DNA from 2 places in the Exiguobacterium acetylicum genome. Region 1 is predicted to be linked to the other one. Evidence: a T-box and tRNA genes for the amino acid it is inferred to sense, from the RefSeq annotation. Region 1 holds a T-box; the other holds one or more tRNA genes.
The links. A T-box is a leader RNA that pairs with one kind of tRNA and senses whether it is charged. The one in region 1 lies ahead of serS (serine--tRNA ligase), so its partner is inferred to be a tRNA-Ser.

Region 1 (8,328 bases):
ACGAACGAGTTCAACTTTATTGAATTGGTGCTGACGGATCAAACCGCGTGTATCGCGTCCCGCAGAACCTGCTTCTGAACGGAAACATTGGCTGTATGCCGCATAGCCGATTGGTAACTGATCTGCTGTTAGGATTTCTTCACGGTGCATGTTCGTCACCGGCACTTCTGCTGTCGGTACGAGGAAGTAGTTCGTCTCTTCAATCTTAAAGGCATCCTCTTCGAACTTCGGCAATTGTCCTGTTCCTGTCATAGAGTCACGGTTGACCATGAGTGGTGGCAAGATTTCTGTGTACCCATGCTGATCTTGATGAAGATCCATCATGAAGTTAATCAATGCCCGCTCAAGACGTGCCCCCGCTCCGCGGTAAAAGACGAAACGGCTGCCTGTTACTTTTCCGGCACGCTCGACATCGACGATTTTTAATTGCTCCATCAAATCCCAGTGCGGGACCGCTTCGAAGTCAAACGCTGGTTTGTCACCGACTTCACGTAAGACGACGTTATCGTCTTCAGAAGAACCGACCGGTACGCTGTCATGTGGAATGTTTGGAATACCGAGGAGCAGTTGGTTCAATGTCGCTTCAACATCGCGTAACTCGTCGTCAAGCGTCTTGATCTCGTCTCCGACACTACGCATCGCAGCGATCGCTTCGTCCGCGTTTTCCTTATTGCGCTTCAGTTCAGCGATTTTTTTCGTTGCTTCATTTCGTTCTGCTTTCAACACTTCTGTCCGCGCAATCAATTCTCGGCGTTTCTCATCAAGTGCGAGGAAACGGTTCATGTCCGTCAAGTCCTCTCCTCGGTGCGCTAACTTTTCTTGAATGGCGTCAAAATCTTGGCGTAATCGTTTAATATCAATCATCTGTAATTCCTCCTTTATGTCATAAAAAAAGGCGACTCGTCTCTTTCCGGTATTCCTACCGAAAAGGGACGAATCACCTGGATCCGCGTTGCCACCCTCATTGCTAGACACATCTAGCCAACTTAAGACGCGATAACGGGCGTACCCGCACCTTGTTCGCAAGGTGTGCGATCCGGCTCGATTCAATCCATCGATCTGACTAGTTCACACCACCCACTAGCTCTCTTAACAGTATCGATACATCTACTTAGTCCGTTCATAGCATCTTTATGAGATTAGTCTTACTTTACACCATCGCCTTGGAAGTTGACAAGAGTCGATTGTTGAATCGCTTGTTCAATTTGCTTCGACCACGCTGTCCAAGCGCGGACGAGACGTGTCGGAACACTCGCAAGTGGAACCGCAGTTGCGCTATATAAATTCACGCGGGGTGTCTCAAATCCTGGTAGATAGATTCCATCATCCGCGACCTGCACCGTCCCGACGACTTCTTGTTTCGTCACGGGCGCCGTTGTTTTGGAGAAGTCGAATCGTGGTTCCCGCGTCTCCGCTTGTTTTAAGACCGTAACGTATAACGAACCGTCCGTGACGACGTCTAGCTTTCGGACGGTTGCCCCTTTAATCGGAAGAACGTCTTTGATCCGTTCGCCTTTTCCGTAATACGTCAACGGCTCAAACGTCGCAAAACCATAGTCGAGCAGCTTTTTCGTTTCCTTGAAACGGGCTTGATCGGAATCCGTTCGCATGACGACCGTGACAAGCGTCATATTATCCCGTGTCGTTACACTTGCAAAGCAGTAACCGGCTAAATCAGTCGTTCCGGTCTTCATTCCCCGCATGCCGGCATATGCGAATTTTTCCTTTGCCAACATCTTATTCGAATTATTCAAGACTTCTCCATCAAGTTTCATCTGCGTTTTGTTCGTCACATCCAGGACATCCGGGTAATCCTTGATGTAGCGGATGACGAGTAACGCGATATCCGTCGCTGTCATCAAATTCGTTCCTGGAAGGGTCGCATCGACAGCATCTAGACCAGAGGCATTCGCATACTCCGTGTCGTTCATTCCGAACTGTTTTGCTGTCTCATTCATCTTTTCAACGAACGCCGCTTCTGAACCGGCGACAGTTTCGGCTAGCATGACCGCTGCATCATTGGCCGATTTGATGAACGCCGCATTATACATCTCGCGAACCGTGTATGTTTTAGCTTTAACTGGAACACGCGCGATTCCGGACGTCTTCGCAAGCTTTAACACTTTTGCACTCGGCGTGATTTTTTGATCCCACGTCAGTTTTTTCAATTCGATTTGTCGTCTGACGAGGTAGAGCGTCATCAGCTTCGTCATCGAAGCAGGGGGCAACGAAACATCCGCTTCCGATTGAAGGAGGATTTTTCCTGTGACCGCATCGGCCATTATGTAAGACTCTGCTTGAATCGAAGGTGCTGCTTGTCCCGCTGTAGGAAATCCTACGACTAGGAGCACACTTAAACAGAGTAGTAAAATTCGTTTCATCGTGTCTCTCCTTCACTCAATCATTCGTTTTACGAATAGTGTAGCACAAAAGAAGCACCTGACAGTAGAACCTGTCAGATGCTTCCACGCTTTATGAACGGACGGACTGCCGCTGTTTGATTTTTTGTAAAAAATAGCGGTGCAAGCGATCGTCCTCTGTCAATTCAGGGTGAAACGAACACGCGAGGTGTAACGATGTCTCGACGGCAACGATCTGCTCTTCGACTTTCGCAATCACTCGTGTTCCTTCCCCGGCAGACAGAATCAATGGCGCTCGAATGAACACTGCTTCGATCGGCTCTTCAATTCCTTCAACCGATAGCAATCCTTCAAATGAATCGATTTGTCGACCGAAGGCATTTCGACGGACCGTCATCGAAATCGCGTTGAGATGACTCTGACCTGCTTCGACAGCGGTTGCGAGTAGAATCATTCCAGCACATGTTCCGAACATCGGTAACGTCGTCGCCTTTTCCCGAAGCGGTTCCAGTAATTCATAGCGTTCGATCAATCGACGCATCGCGGTCGATTCGCCTCCGGGTAAGACGAGTCCATCGAGTCCATCGAGATCGCTCACTTGTTTGACGAGAACGACATCGACACCAAGACCTTCAAGCTGCTGTCGATGCTCACGGACCGCACCTTGAACATCCAGAATACCAATTACCATCCGCGTGTCGCCATCCGTTCCTCAAACGGCATCGATGTGACATCGATTCCTTTCATTGCTGTTCCGAGTCCTTTGGATAAAGACGCGATCCGTTCAAAATCATCTTTGTACGTAACGGCTTCGACAATCGCCCGAGCGACACGTTCTGGGTGTTCTGATTTAAAGATCCCCGATCCGACGAAGACACCATCTGCCCCTAGGTGCATCATGAGTGCGGCATCAGCTGGTGTCGCGACTCCACCGGCTGCAAAGTTGACGACCGGTAGACGTCCCTGTGTCCGAATATCACGTAATACTTCATACGGAGCACCCCATTCTTTCGCAAATGTCATCAATTCATCTGGACTGACATGTAAAATCTGATTCAATTGTGCTTGAATTTGTCGCATATGGCGAACAGCTTCGACGACGTTCCCAGTCCCAGGTTCGCCTTTCGTCCGAATCATCGCGGCTCCTTCTGCGATACGACGAGCGGCTTCCCCAAGATCACGTGCGCCACAGACGAACGGCACGGTGAACTCCGACTTCAGTAAATGATATTGTTCATCTGCCGGAGTCAGGACCTCACTCTCATCGATGAAATCGACCCCCATCGATTCGAGAACACGTGCTTCGACGATATGACCAATCCGGCATTTTGCCATGACGGGAATCGAGACCGCTCCGAGTACTTCTTCCGTAATCAACGGATCCGCCATTCGTGCGACGCCTCCGTCACGACGAATATCAGACGGAACACGTTCAAGTGCCATGACTGCAACAGCACCTGCTGCTTCCGCAATCTTCGCTTGTTCCGCATTGACCACATCCATGATGACGCCACCCTTTTGCATTTCAGCCATTCCACGTTTGACACGATCCGTTCCTTGTTGACGTTCCATATCCATTCCCCCTTGGTTGACTTTCACTCCTTTAGTATACGGAACGTTGACACTTTTAAAAGTATCAGTTTATGATGATTTCAACAGGTCAGTTTACGAAGAAGGAGTCAGACGAGATGGACATGCTATCATTTCAACTTACGCGCAATCAGGAAAAACCACTTTATGAACAGCTTTATCAACAAATTCGAAATGAAATTATTGCCGGTCGTTTAGCATACGGCACGAAATTACCATCCAAACGAAAACTCGGTCAATTTTTGAACTTAAGTCAAACGACGATTGAACTTGCTTACCAACAACTTGTCGCAGAAGGATATGTTGAATCCATCTCACGTAAAGGCTACTTCGTTCTTGCCTATGAGGAACTCGCTTACGTCAAAACTTCACCCGTCATCGAACCACGTGTGACTAAAGAAACACCGATCATCACGTATGATTTTCATCCAAGTAAGATTGAAGGGATCTCTTTCCCGTTCGCTCGTTGGCGAAAGTATGCCAAAGATATCATCGACACTGATCACCACCCACTTGTCTCACTCGGTCATCCACAAGGCGATCTAGCGTTACGCGAAGAGATTGCGACCTATCTTTATCATTCTCGTGGTGTCGTCTGTTCTCCTGAACAAATCGTCGTCGGTTCAGGTGTCGAGCAATTATTGCCGCTCGTCCTCTTCTTACTGGGACGCGACGTCACGTACGGTATCGAGGATCCCGGTTATCATACGACACGCCTCTTACTTGAAAATCATGAACGCATGATTGAACCGATTCGTGTTGATGCGAATGGATTACGGATTGATCACTTACAGGAATCAAACGTCGATGTCATGTATGTCACACCGGCACATCAATTTCCGTCCGGTAGTATCTTATCCGTCAACCGAAGACATCAGTTGTTAAACTGGGCGGCGATGGATCCGACCCGTTTTATCATCGAAGACGACTATGATAGCGAATTCCGCTACAGCGGTAAATCGATTCCGTCTTTACACAACATGGACAGCAATCGTGTCATTTACATGAGTACTTTCTCAAAATCACTCATGCCTTCCCTACGGATCGGTTATATGGTCTTACCCGAAGTCTTACGCTCACGGTATCAAATAGAACTATCACACTATACATGTAGTGTCTCGCGCTTCGATCAAACGATCTTGACACGCTTCATGAAAGAGGGCGACTTTGAACGACATCTCAACCGGATGCGTAAAGTCTATCGTCGCAAGCTCGACGTCTTAATCCAATCACTTCGCCGGATTCCTGCCTTACGATTGACCGGTGAAAGTGCAGGGCTCCATGTCGTTGTATCCGTAGCGAACGGGATGACGGAGCCGGAGCTAGTAAAGCGGGCACAACAACAAGGTATCCAAGTATACGGTCTTTCTCAGTATGCCCAGTTACCACTTCTCTCTGATACGCCTCAAATCGTCCTTGGATTTGCGAGTCTCTCTGAGCCAGAGTTGATGGAAGGATTACGATTATTGATGGACGCGTGGAGCTTGCGTAAATCATCATGAAAAAAGCCTCGCCTTTCTACTAGAGAAAGACGAGGCTTTTGTTTACTGACGTGTATAGTTCGATGCTTCTTTTGTAATTTGAATATCGTGCGGATGGCTCTCTTGCAAACCAGCGCCCGTCATACGGATGAACTGTGTCTCTTCACGCAATTCTTCTAACGTTGCAGCGCCACAGTATCCCATACCTGAACGAATACCACCAACGAGTTGGTACACCGAATCGCCGAGTTTACCACGGTAAGCGACACGTCCTTCGATTCCTTCTGGAACGAACTTCTTGTCTGCTTCTTGGAAGTAACGATCTTGGCTACCGCGTTTCATCGATGCTTCAGAACCCATACCACGGTACGTCTTGAATTGACGTCCTTGGTAGATTTCCATCTCACCTGGGCTCTCTTCTACTCCTGCAAGTAAGCTTCCGAGCATGACAGCGTGACCGCCAGCAGCAAGTGCTTTTACGATATCGCCAGAATACTTGATGCCACCGTCAGCGATGATCGAGACACCATGTTTCCGTGCTTCTGTCGCACAATCGAAGACGGCTGTGATTTGTGGTACACCGACGCCTGCGACAACACGTGTCGTACAGATCGAACCAGGTCCGATACCAACTTTGATGACAGATGCACCGGCTTCAATCAAATCGCGTGTTGCTTCTGCCGTCGCAACGTTACCCGCAATGATTGGTAAGTTTGGATATTCTTCACGAAGTTCACGTACTTTAAGAAGAACACCTTCTGAGTGACCGTGTGCCGTATCGACGACGAGTGCATCGACACCTGCATCGACAAGGAACTTCGCGCGCGTCGAAGCGTCTTTCGTTACGCCGACAGCTGCTGCGACGAGTAAACGTCCGAACTGATCTTTCGCAGCATGTGGATACTGTTCGACTTTTTCGATATCCTTTGTCGTGATTAACCCTTTTAATACACCGTTCTCATCAACGAGTGGTAACTTTTCGATGCGATGTTTGTGGAGAATCTGTTCTGCTTCAGCAAGGGACGTACCAACTTTTGCTGTCACGAGTTCTTCTGTCGTCATCACCGTTTCAATGACAGTCGAGTAATCCTTGACGAAACGAAGATCACGATTCGTCAAAATCCCTACTAATTTACGCTCTGTTTCGTTATTAACGATTGGAACACCAGAGATGCGGTACTTACTCATCAAATACTCAGCATCGTAGACTTGACGCTCTGGCGTCAAATAGAACGGATTCGTGATGACACCATTTTCAGAACGTTTGACGCGATCGACATGTTCTGCTTGTTCTTCCATTGACATATTCTTATGAATGACACCAAGACCACCTTGACGTGCCATTGCGATTGCCATCGGTGCTTCTGTGACGGTATCCATCCCAGCACTGATCAACGGAATATTAAGTGTGATCCCTTCACATAGCGTGACAGATAAATCAACGTCGCGCGGCAAGACACTCGAACGACGGGGTACGAGTAAGACGTCATCAAACGTCAAACCCTCTTTAGCAAATTTGTTCTCCCACATGTTATCCACTCGCTTTCTCTTTTATAAAAGAATATTGATGTTATGGTAACAAGCAGAGGGTGTCATGTCAATGACTCGACCAATAATCAGAACAGTCTGAAGTTTCACATAACACAAAAAGACCGACCTGCAATCTGCAGATCGGTCAAGTGCCTGGCAACGTCCTATCCTCACAGGGGGAAGCCCCCAACTACTTTCGGCGTTCAAGTGCTTAACTTCCGTGTTCGGCATGGGAACGGGTGTGACCACTTGGCTATCGTCACCAGACGATCGGGCTCGCGCCCTCAAAACTGAAGTCATCAACAATGCATCTGCTAGAACAAGGCCTCGACCGATTAGTATCACTCAGCTCCACATGTCGCCATGCTTCCACCCGTGACCTATCTACCTCATCGTCTCTGAGGGGTCTTTCTTGATTACTCAAAGGGAAATCTCATCTTGGAGGGGGCTTCATGCTTAGATGCTTTCAGCATTTATCCCGTCCGCACGTAGCTACCCAGCGATGCTCCTGGCGGAACAACTGGTACACCAGCGGTGCGTCCATCCCGGTCCTCTCGTACTAAGGACAGCTCTCCTCAAATTTCCTGCGCCCACGACGGATAGGGACCGAACTGTCTCACGACGTTCTGAACCCAGCTCGCGTACCGCTTTAATGGGCGAACAGCCCAACCCTTGGGACCTACTCCAGCCCCAGGATGCGATGAGCCGACATCGAGGTGCCAAACCTCCCCGTCGATGTGGACTCTTGGGGGAGATCAGCCTGTTATCCCCAGGGTAGCTTTTATCCGTTGAGCGATGGCCCTTCCATGCGGAACCACCGGATCACTAAGCCCGACTTTCGTCCCTGCTCGACTTGTAGGTCTCGCAGTCAAGCTCCCTTCTGCCTTTGCGCTCTACGAATGATTTCCAACCATTCTGAGGGAACCTTTGGGCGCCTCCGTTACTGTTTAGGAGGCGACCGCCCCAGTCAAACTACCCGCCTGACACGGTCCTCCAGCCGGATCACGGCTGCGAGTTAGAGACTCTATGCATGAAGGGCGGTATCCCAAGGGTGACTCCTCCGAAGCTGGCGCTCCGGGCTCGACGTCTCCCGCCTATCCTGTACATCATGCACAAAGCCTCAATATCAGGCTGTAGTAAAGCTCCATGGGGTCTTTCCGTCCTGTCGCGGGTAACCTGCATCTTCACAGGTACTATGATTTCACCGGGTCTCTCGTTGAGACAGTGCCCAAATCGTTACGCCTTTCGTGCGGGTCGGAACTTACCCGACAAGGAATTTCGCTACCTTAGGACCGTTATAGTTACGGCCGCCGTTTACTGGGGCTTCGGTTCAAAGCTTCGCTTGCGCTAACCCATCCCCTTAACCT
Region 2 (8,328 bases), 690 kb from region 1:
CTGTTGAGAAACGGCAACCACGGGATTCCCTGACGGATCAATTTGATACACTTCTTGTCGTCATCACGAGAGACCCAGAAGTCGAGTGGACGATTAAACATTATCGACTGAATACACTAAAGGTGTCGTTACACCTCGTACATGAAGATGTTTTATCACGCTGGATTTTGTTAAATGCCAATCGACGCGCGATTCACTGGATTGCAGAAGGAACGATCGTGTTCGAACGGAACGATTATTTAGTTGACTTAAAACGGCAGCTATTAAACTTTCCTGATGAGGAAAGATGTTTACAGATGACGATTTCGTTCGCTAAACTTTTGCGTCGTTTCCAAGACGGAAGGAACTTGTTCAGTCGCGGACATCATTATGATGCCTATACACACGTCCATCATGCATTACATCATCTCGCGCGATTATCTGTTCTGGAAAAAGGAAAACATCCCGAGACGGTCGTCTGGGAACAAGCGCGACTCGATGATCCGGATGTCTATAAACTGTATGAACAATTATTGATGAGTGAAGAGACATTAGATCAACGTATTCACCTCGCCTTGATTGGACTTGAGCATCTTCTGCAGTCGAAGGTCTTATCGGGAGGACGCTATTTATTTGAAATCATGCGTGAGCGGACAAGTCCATGGACGATGTATGAATTGATGGAAGAAGAGCGACTACAAGAAGTCAAAGTGGATTTAAGTAGTCTGATTGATTTCTTCATGCGAAAAGGTCTGATCAGGATTTCGTATCAAACAACTAAGGGAGCAGGGGTCGAACTCGTAACGTATGAGCCGGTCGTATGACGATCGGCTTTATTTTTTTCTATGTGTTGTTTTCGCTATATATAGAAGGAAAAAGATTTTAAAAGTTTTTTTAGAAAAACTATTGACGGTATTATACCGAGATAGTATATTAATACATGTCGACAGGGCAACACGCACTGGACGGTGACGAGAAAGAAAAAAGATTTCAAAAAGGGATTGACGCTTAAGTTATTCCGTGATATCTTATTAAAGTCGCTGAAAACGACACGACGAACTTTGAAAACTGAACGATGAGGCAAAAATCGTATTCTACGGAATACAAAAACGAATGAAGCGCAAGCTTCGTCAATCGTGACTTCGGTCACAACAACGAGCAAGTCAAACACTTCATGGAGAGTTTGATCCTGGCTCAGGACGAACGCTGGCGGCGTGCCTAATACATGCAAGTCGAGCGCAGGAAACTGACGGAACTCTTCGGAGGGAAGGCAGTGGAATGAGCGGCGGACGGGTGAGTAACACGTAAGGAACCTGCCTCAAGGATTGGGATAACTCCGAGAAATCGGAGCTAATACCGGATAGTTCATCGGACCGCATGGTCCGTTGATGAAAGGCGCTCCGGCGTCACCTTGAGATGGCCTTGCGGTGCATTAGCTAGTTGGTGGGGTAACGGCCCACCAAGGCGACGATGCATAGCCGACCTGAGAGGGTGATCGGCCACACTGGGACTGAGACACGGCCCAGACTCCTACGGGAGGCAGCAGTAGGGAATCTTCCACAATGGACGAAAGTCTGATGGAGCAACGCCGCGTGAGTGATGAAGGTTTTCGGATCGTAAAACTCTGTTGTAAGGGAAGAACACGTACGAGAGGAAATGCTCGTACCTTGACGGTACCTTACGAGAAAGCCACGGCTAACTACGTGCCAGCAGCCGCGGTAATACGTAGGTGGCAAGCGTTGTCCGGAATTATTGGGCGTAAAGCGCGCGCAGGCGGCCTTTTAAGTCTGATGTGAAAGCCCCCGGCTCAACCGGGGAGGGCCATTGGAAACTGGAAGGCTTGAGTACAGAAGAGAAGAGTGGAATTCCACGTGTAGCGGTGAAATGCGTAGAGATGTGGAGGAACACCAGTGGCGAAGGCGACTCTTTGGTCTGTAACTGACGCTGAGGCGCGAAAGCGTGGGGAGCAAACAGGATTAGATACCCTGGTAGTCCACGCCGTAAACGATGAGTGCTAGGTGTTGGGGGGTTTCCGCCCCTCAGTGCTGAAGCTAACGCATTAAGCACTCCGCCTGGGGAGTACGGCCGCAAGGCTGAAACTCAAAGGAATTGACGGGGACCCGCACAAGCGGTGGAGCATGTGGTTTAATTCGAAGCAACGCGAAGAACCTTACCAACTCTTGACATCCCATTGACCGCTTGAGAGATCAAGTTTTCCCTTCGGGGACAATGGTGACAGGTGGTGCATGGTTGTCGTCAGCTCGTGTCGTGAGATGTTGGGTTAAGTCCCGCAACGAGCGCAACCCCTATCCTTAGTTGCCAGCATTCAGTTGGGCACTCTAGGGAGACTGCCGGTGACAAACCGGAGGAAGGTGGGGATGACGTCAAATCATCATGCCCCTTATGAGTTGGGCTACACACGTGCTACAATGGACGGTACAAAGGGCAGCGAGACCGCGAGGTGGAGCCAATCCCATAAAGCCGTTCCCAGTTCGGATTGCAGGCTGCAACTCGCCTGCATGAAGTCGGAATCGCTAGTAATCGCAGGTCAGCATACTGCGGTGAATACGTTCCCGGGTCTTGTACACACCGCCCGTCACACCACGAGAGTTTGCAACACCCGAAGCCGGTGAGGTAACCGCAAGGAGCCAGCCGTCGAAGGTGGGGTAGATGATTGGGGTGAAGTCGTAACAAGGTAGCCGTATCGGAAGGTGCGGCTGGATCACCTCCTTTCTAAGGAAAACGTCCCTTACGGGACATGCCCATCGTTCAGTTTTGAGAGCTCGTCTCTCAGTCTCGATAGAGACACTCGCACCTTGAAAACTGAAGACATCAACAAGACATCAAACTTTTAATTAACCATGTCATTTAAGACGTGTGTTCTTAGAATACCAACGCTAGATCAAGGTATGAAGGGCGTACGGTGGATGCCTTGGCACTAGGAGCCGATGAAGGACGCGACGAACAGCGATATGCTTCGGGGAGCAGTAAGTATGCTTTGATCCGAAGATTTCCGAATGGGGGAACCCACCATCCGTAATGGGATGGGACATGTTACGTGAATACATAGCGTAGCGTGAGGCAGACCCGGGGAACTGAAACATCTAAGTACCCGGAGGAAGAGAAAGCAAATGCGATTCCCTGAGTAGCGGCGAGCGAAACGGGAACAGCCCAAACCGGAGAGCATGCTCTTCGGGGTTGTAGGACACTCTATACGGAGTCAAAAAGGAAGACAGTAGGTGAAGGACCTGGAAAGGTCGGCCGAAGAAGGTGACAGCCCTGTAGCTGAAACTGTTTTCCCTCCAGAGTGGATCCTGAGTACGGCGGGACACGTGAAACCCCGTCGGAATCCGGGAGGACCATCTCCCAAGGCTAAATACTCCCTAGTGACCGATAGTGAACCAGTACCGTGAGGGAAAGGTGAAAAGCACCCCGGAAGGGGAGTGAAATAGATCCTGAAACCGTATGCCTACAAGTAGTCAGAGCCCGTTAACGGGTGATGGCGTGCCTTTTGTAGAATGAACCGGCGAGTTACGATAACGCGCGAGGTTAAGCCGATGAGGCGGAGCCGTAGCGAAAGCGAGTCTGAACAGGGCGTTCAGTGCGTTGTCGTAGACCCGAAACCAGGTGATCTACCCATGTCCAGGATGAAGGTCAGGTAACACTGACTGGAGGTCCGAACCCACGCACGTTGAAAAGTGCGGGGATGAGGTGTGGGTAGCGGTGAAATGCCAATCGAACCTGGAGATAGCTGGTTCTCCCCGAAATAGCTTTAGGGCTAGCCTCGAGGTTGAGAGTTCTGGAGGTAGAGCACTGATTGGACTAGGGGCCCCCACAGGGTTACCGAATTCAGTTAAACTCCGAATGCCAGCAACTTATACTCGGGAGTCAGACTGCGAGTGATAAGATCCGTAGTCAAGAGGGAAACAGCCCAGACCGCCAGCTAAGGTCCCAAAGTGTATGTTAAGTGGAAAAGGATGTGGCGCTGCCTAGACAGCTAGGATGTTGGCTTAGAAGCAGCCACCATTCAAAGAGTGCGTAATAGCTCACTAGTCGAGTGGCGCCGCGCCGAAAATGTAACGGGGCTAAACATACCACCGAAGCTGCGGATTCCGTAAGGAATGGTAGGGGAGCGTTCCAAACCGCTGTGAAGCTGTACCGGAAGGAGCAGTGGAGCGTTTGGAAGTGAGAATGCCGGTGTGAGTAGCGAAAAGAGGGGTGAGAATCCCCTCCGTCGAAAGCCCAAGGTTTCCTGAGGAAGGCTCGTCCGCTCAGGGTTAGTCTGGACCTAAGCCGAGGCCGAAAGGCGTAGGCGATGGATAACAGGTTGATATTCCTGTACCGCCGATCCACCGTTTGAACAATGGGGGGACGCAGGAGGATAGTGACGCATGCGGATGGAAGTGCATGTGCAAGTTTCAAGACCGTCTGATTGGCAAATCCGTCAGGCATCAAAGTCAAGGAACGATGCGGAGTCCCGTAGGGACGTAGGTCACGATTTCACACTGCCAAGAAAAGCCTCTAGTGAGGGGGAAGGCGCCAGTACCGTAAACCGACACAGGTAGGCGAGATGAGAATTCTAAGACGCGCGGGATAACTCTCGTTAAGGAACTCGGCAAAATGGTCCCGTAACTTCGGGAGAAGGGACGCTCTACATGAGTAGAGCCGCAGTGAATAGGCCCAAACGACTGTTTAGCAAAAACACAGGTCTCTGCTAAATCGCAAGATGACGTATAGGGGCTGACGCCTGCCCGGTGCTGGAAGGTTAAGGGGATGGGTTAGCGCAAGCGAAGCTTTGAACCGAAGCCCCAGTAAACGGCGGCCGTAACTATAACGGTCCTAAGGTAGCGAAATTCCTTGTCGGGTAAGTTCCGACCCGCACGAAAGGCGTAACGATTTGGGCACTGTCTCAACGAGAGACCCGGTGAAATCATAGTACCTGTGAAGATGCAGGTTACCCGCGACAGGACGGAAAGACCCCATGGAGCTTTACTACAGCCTGATATTGAGGCTTTGTGCATGATGTACAGGATAGGCGGGAGACGTCGAGCCCGGAGCGCCAGCTTCGGAGGAGTCACCCTTGGGATACCGCCCTTCATGCATAGAGTCTCTAACTCGCAGCCGTGATCCGGCTGGAGGACCGTGTCAGGCGGGTAGTTTGACTGGGGCGGTCGCCTCCTAAACAGTAACGGAGGCGCCCAAAGGTTCCCTCAGAATGGTTGGAAATCATTCGTAGAGCGCAAAGGCAGAAGGGAGCTTGACTGCGAGACCTACAAGTCGAGCAGGGACGAAAGTCGGGCTTAGTGATCCGGTGGTTCCGCATGGAAGGGCCATCGCTCAACGGATAAAAGCTACCCTGGGGATAACAGGCTGATCTCCCCCAAGAGTCCACATCGACGGGGAGGTTTGGCACCTCGATGTCGGCTCATCGCATCCTGGGGCTGGAGTAGGTCCCAAGGGTTGGGCTGTTCGCCCATTAAAGCGGTACGCGAGCTGGGTTCAGAACGTCGTGAGACAGTTCGGTCCCTATCCGTCGTGGGCGCAGGAAATTTGAGGAGAGCTGTCCTTAGTACGAGAGGACCGGGATGGACGCACCGCTGGTGTACCAGTTGTTCCGCCAGGAGCATCGCTGGGTAGCTACGTGCGGACGGGATAAATGCTGAAAGCATCTAAGCATGAAGCCCCCTCCAAGATGAGATTTCCCTTTGAGTAATCAAGAAAGACCCCTCAGAGACGATGAGGTAGATAGGTCACGGGTGGAAGCATGGTGACATGTGGAGCTGAGTGATACTAATCGGTCGAGGCCTTGTTCTAGCAGATGCTTGTTGATGACTTCAGTTTTGAGGGCGCGAGCCTTTCAAAAAAACGAAAAAAAGTCTTGACGTTATGCGAACATAATGTTAAGATAATAAATGTCTGGTGGCGATAGCCAAGTGGTCACACCCGTTCCCATGCCGAACACGGAAGTTAAGCACTTGAACGCCGAAAGTAGTTGGGGGCTTCCCCCTGTGAGGATAGGACGCTGCCAGGCGATCGTTCCGCAATAGCTCAGCGGTAGAGCAACCGGCTGTTAACCGGTAGGTCGTAGGTTCAAATCCTACTTGCGGAGCCATTTATTACTTCTTCACCACGTACAATGGAGAGCTGTCCGAGTGGCCGAAGGAGCACGATTGGAAATCGTGTAGGCGTCAAAAGCGTCTCAAGGGTTCGAATCCCTTGCTCTCCGCCATCATCACTTTCAATTTATAATGGCCCGTTGGTCAAGCGGTTAAGACACCGCCCTTTCACGGCGGTAACACGGGTTCGAATCCCGTACGGGTCACCATTTATAGCGTCGCGGGGTGGAGCAGTCTGGTAGCTCGTTGGGCTCATAACCCAAAGGTCGTCGGTTCAAATCCGGCCCCCGCAATTACATACGGTCCTGTGGTGTAGCGGTTAACATGCCTGCCTGTCACGCAGGAGATCGCGGGTTCGAATCCCGTCAGGACCGCCATTGTTAAGGCTTTGTAGCTCAGTTGGTAGAGCAAAGGACTGAAAATCCTTGTGTCGGCGGTTCGATTCCGTCCAAAGCCACCATCTTTATTAACAACATGATTTTCCCATTTGTGGGGGGGTAGCGAAGTGGCTAAACGCGGCGGACTGTAAATCCGCTCCCTCGGGTTCGGCGGTTCGAATCCGCCCCCCCCCACCACCATAGGGGCATAGTTTAGCGGTAGAACTACGGTCTCCAAAACCGTCAGCGCGGGTTCGATTCCTGCTGCCCCTGTTTACCATGGCGATTGTGGCGAAGTGGTTAACGCACCGGATTGTGATTCCGGCATTCGTGGGTTCAATTCCCATCAGTCGCCCTCTTATTATTGGGCTGTAGCCAAGTGGTAAGGCACTGGATTTTGATTCCAGCACGCGAAGGTTCGATCCCTTCCAGCCCAGCTTTTCAAGCGGAAGTAGTTCAGTGGTAGAATACGACCTTGCCAAGGTCGGGGTCGCGGGTTCGAATCCCGTCTTCCGCTCCAATGAGTGGCGCCATAGCCAAGTGGTAAGGCAGAGGACTGCAACTCCTTTATCGTCAGTTCGATTCTGACTGGCGCCTCCAACTATTTCTCAATTAAATAGTTTTGCAAGAGATTGTGCCGGTGTGGCGGAACTGGTAGACGCGCACGACTCAAAATCGTGTTCCTTTGGAGTGTCGGTTCGATTCCGACCACCGGTATCTTGCGGGTGTAGTTTAATGGTAAAACCTCAGCCTTCCAAGCTGATGACGAGGGTTCGATTCCCTTCACCCGCTTTATACTTTTTACACAATCTGATGTTTCACCTGATCATGCGGGTGTAGTTTAATGGTAAAACCTCAGCCTTCCAAGCTGATGACGAGGGTTCGATTCCCTTCACCCGCTTACCAAAAAAGAGCAATGTGTCGTTTTCGCTGACACCTTGCTCTTTTTGTTTAGGAATGGGATTTTAACGAGGAAAGGAGTAGATCGTGATGGATGGTGTACAATTGAAATTAGCTTTACAAGAGTACGCAGCAGAGATTGGGATCGATGAATTGAAGGTGACGACGGCTGATCCATTTCTTGTCTTAAAACGTCGCTTGAAAGCGCAACAAGAAAAAGGATTCGCTTCTGGTTTTGAAGAGCCCGATCTCGATCTTCGAACGACACCGTCTCTACTCGTTGAAGATGCCGCTTCGATTATTGCCATTGCGGTCGCGTATCCAAGTACTCTCAAAAATGCACCTCGTGGCAAGGAAGGGGAGCGACGGGGAATCTTTTGTCGATCGTCCTGGGGACTGGATTATCACCAAGCGTTGCGCCAACGCTTGACGTTACTTGAAGAAAAAATTCAAGAATTGAGTCCAGGTGCAAGGACGCGCTCGATGGTCGATACAGGAGAACTCGTCGATCGTGCAGTAGCAGAACGAGCAGGTATCGGATTCAGTGGGAAAAACTGCTCGATCATCAGTGAGGAGCACGGATCCTATCTCTATCTTGGTGAACTGATTACAGATATCGTCCTACCGCCGGATCAGCCAGTCGAAGAATTATGCGGGACATGCAATAAGTGTATCGACGCTTGTCCAACGGATGCGCTTGTTGAACCTGGCGTCATCGACGCTAAACGGTGCATCTCGTTTTTGACGCAGACGAAAACACTACTACCAGAACCATTCCGAATGGCGCTTGGGAACCGTCTGTACGGTTGTGATACGTGTCAGCAAGTATGTCCGTATAACCGGAAGAAAAATGCGACACATCACGCTGAACTGCAGCCGGATCCAGAGCAAGTCAAACCGCTCTTAGTTCCACTCTTATCCATGAGTAACCGTGAGTTCAAGAGCCGGTTCGGTAC

Region 2: it encodes a tRNA-Ser, which carries the amino acid that the T-box ahead of serS (serine--tRNA ligase) is inferred to sense. The anticodon was not compared.

The regions. Positions count from the first base shown of each region.
Region 1 covers NZ_CP082333.1:13,902-22,229, reverse strand. Annotated here, with positions in the region: gene serS (serine--tRNA ligase) at 1-864, opposite strand, end outside; T-box leader at 926-1,133, opposite strand; gene K7G97_RS00075 (D-alanyl-D-alanine carboxypeptidase family protein) at 1,146-2,381, opposite strand; gene pdxT (pyridoxal 5'-phosphate synthase glutaminase subunit PdxT) at 2,473-3,051, opposite strand; gene pdxS (pyridoxal 5'-phosphate synthase lyase subunit PdxS) at 3,045-3,932, opposite strand; gene pdxR (MocR-like pyridoxine biosynthesis transcription factor PdxR) at 4,004-5,452, shown strand; gene guaB (IMP dehydrogenase) at 5,495-6,961, opposite strand; rRNA gene rrf (5S ribosomal RNA) at 7,113-7,228, opposite strand; rRNA gene K7G97_RS00045 (23S ribosomal RNA) at 7,277-8,328, opposite strand, start outside.
Region 2 covers NZ_CP082333.1:704,895-713,222, forward strand. Annotated here, with positions in the region: gene K7G97_RS03645 (nucleotidyltransferase-like protein) at 1-803, shown strand, start outside; rRNA gene K7G97_RS03650 (16S ribosomal RNA) at 1,151-2,712, shown strand; rRNA gene K7G97_RS03655 (23S ribosomal RNA) at 2,880-5,793, shown strand; rRNA gene rrf (5S ribosomal RNA) at 5,895-6,010, shown strand; tRNA gene K7G97_RS03665 (tRNA-Asn) at 6,017-6,091, shown strand; tRNA gene K7G97_RS03670 (tRNA-Ser) at 6,118-6,208, shown strand; tRNA gene K7G97_RS03675 (tRNA-Glu) at 6,230-6,304, shown strand; tRNA gene K7G97_RS03680 (tRNA-Met) at 6,315-6,388, shown strand; tRNA gene K7G97_RS03685 (tRNA-Asp) at 6,397-6,472, shown strand; tRNA gene K7G97_RS03690 (tRNA-Phe) at 6,480-6,555, shown strand; tRNA gene K7G97_RS03695 (tRNA-Tyr) at 6,587-6,670, shown strand; tRNA gene K7G97_RS03700 (tRNA-Trp) at 6,675-6,745, shown strand; tRNA gene K7G97_RS03705 (tRNA-His) at 6,755-6,827, shown strand; tRNA gene K7G97_RS03710 (tRNA-Gln) at 6,838-6,909, shown strand; tRNA gene K7G97_RS03715 (tRNA-Gly) at 6,918-6,992, shown strand; tRNA gene K7G97_RS03720 (tRNA-Cys) at 6,999-7,072, shown strand; tRNA gene K7G97_RS03725 (tRNA-Leu) at 7,109-7,189, shown strand; tRNA gene K7G97_RS03730 (tRNA-Gly) at 7,194-7,264, shown strand; tRNA gene K7G97_RS03735 (tRNA-Gly) at 7,303-7,373, shown strand; gene queG (tRNA epoxyqueuosine(34) reductase QueG) at 7,463-8,328, shown strand, end outside.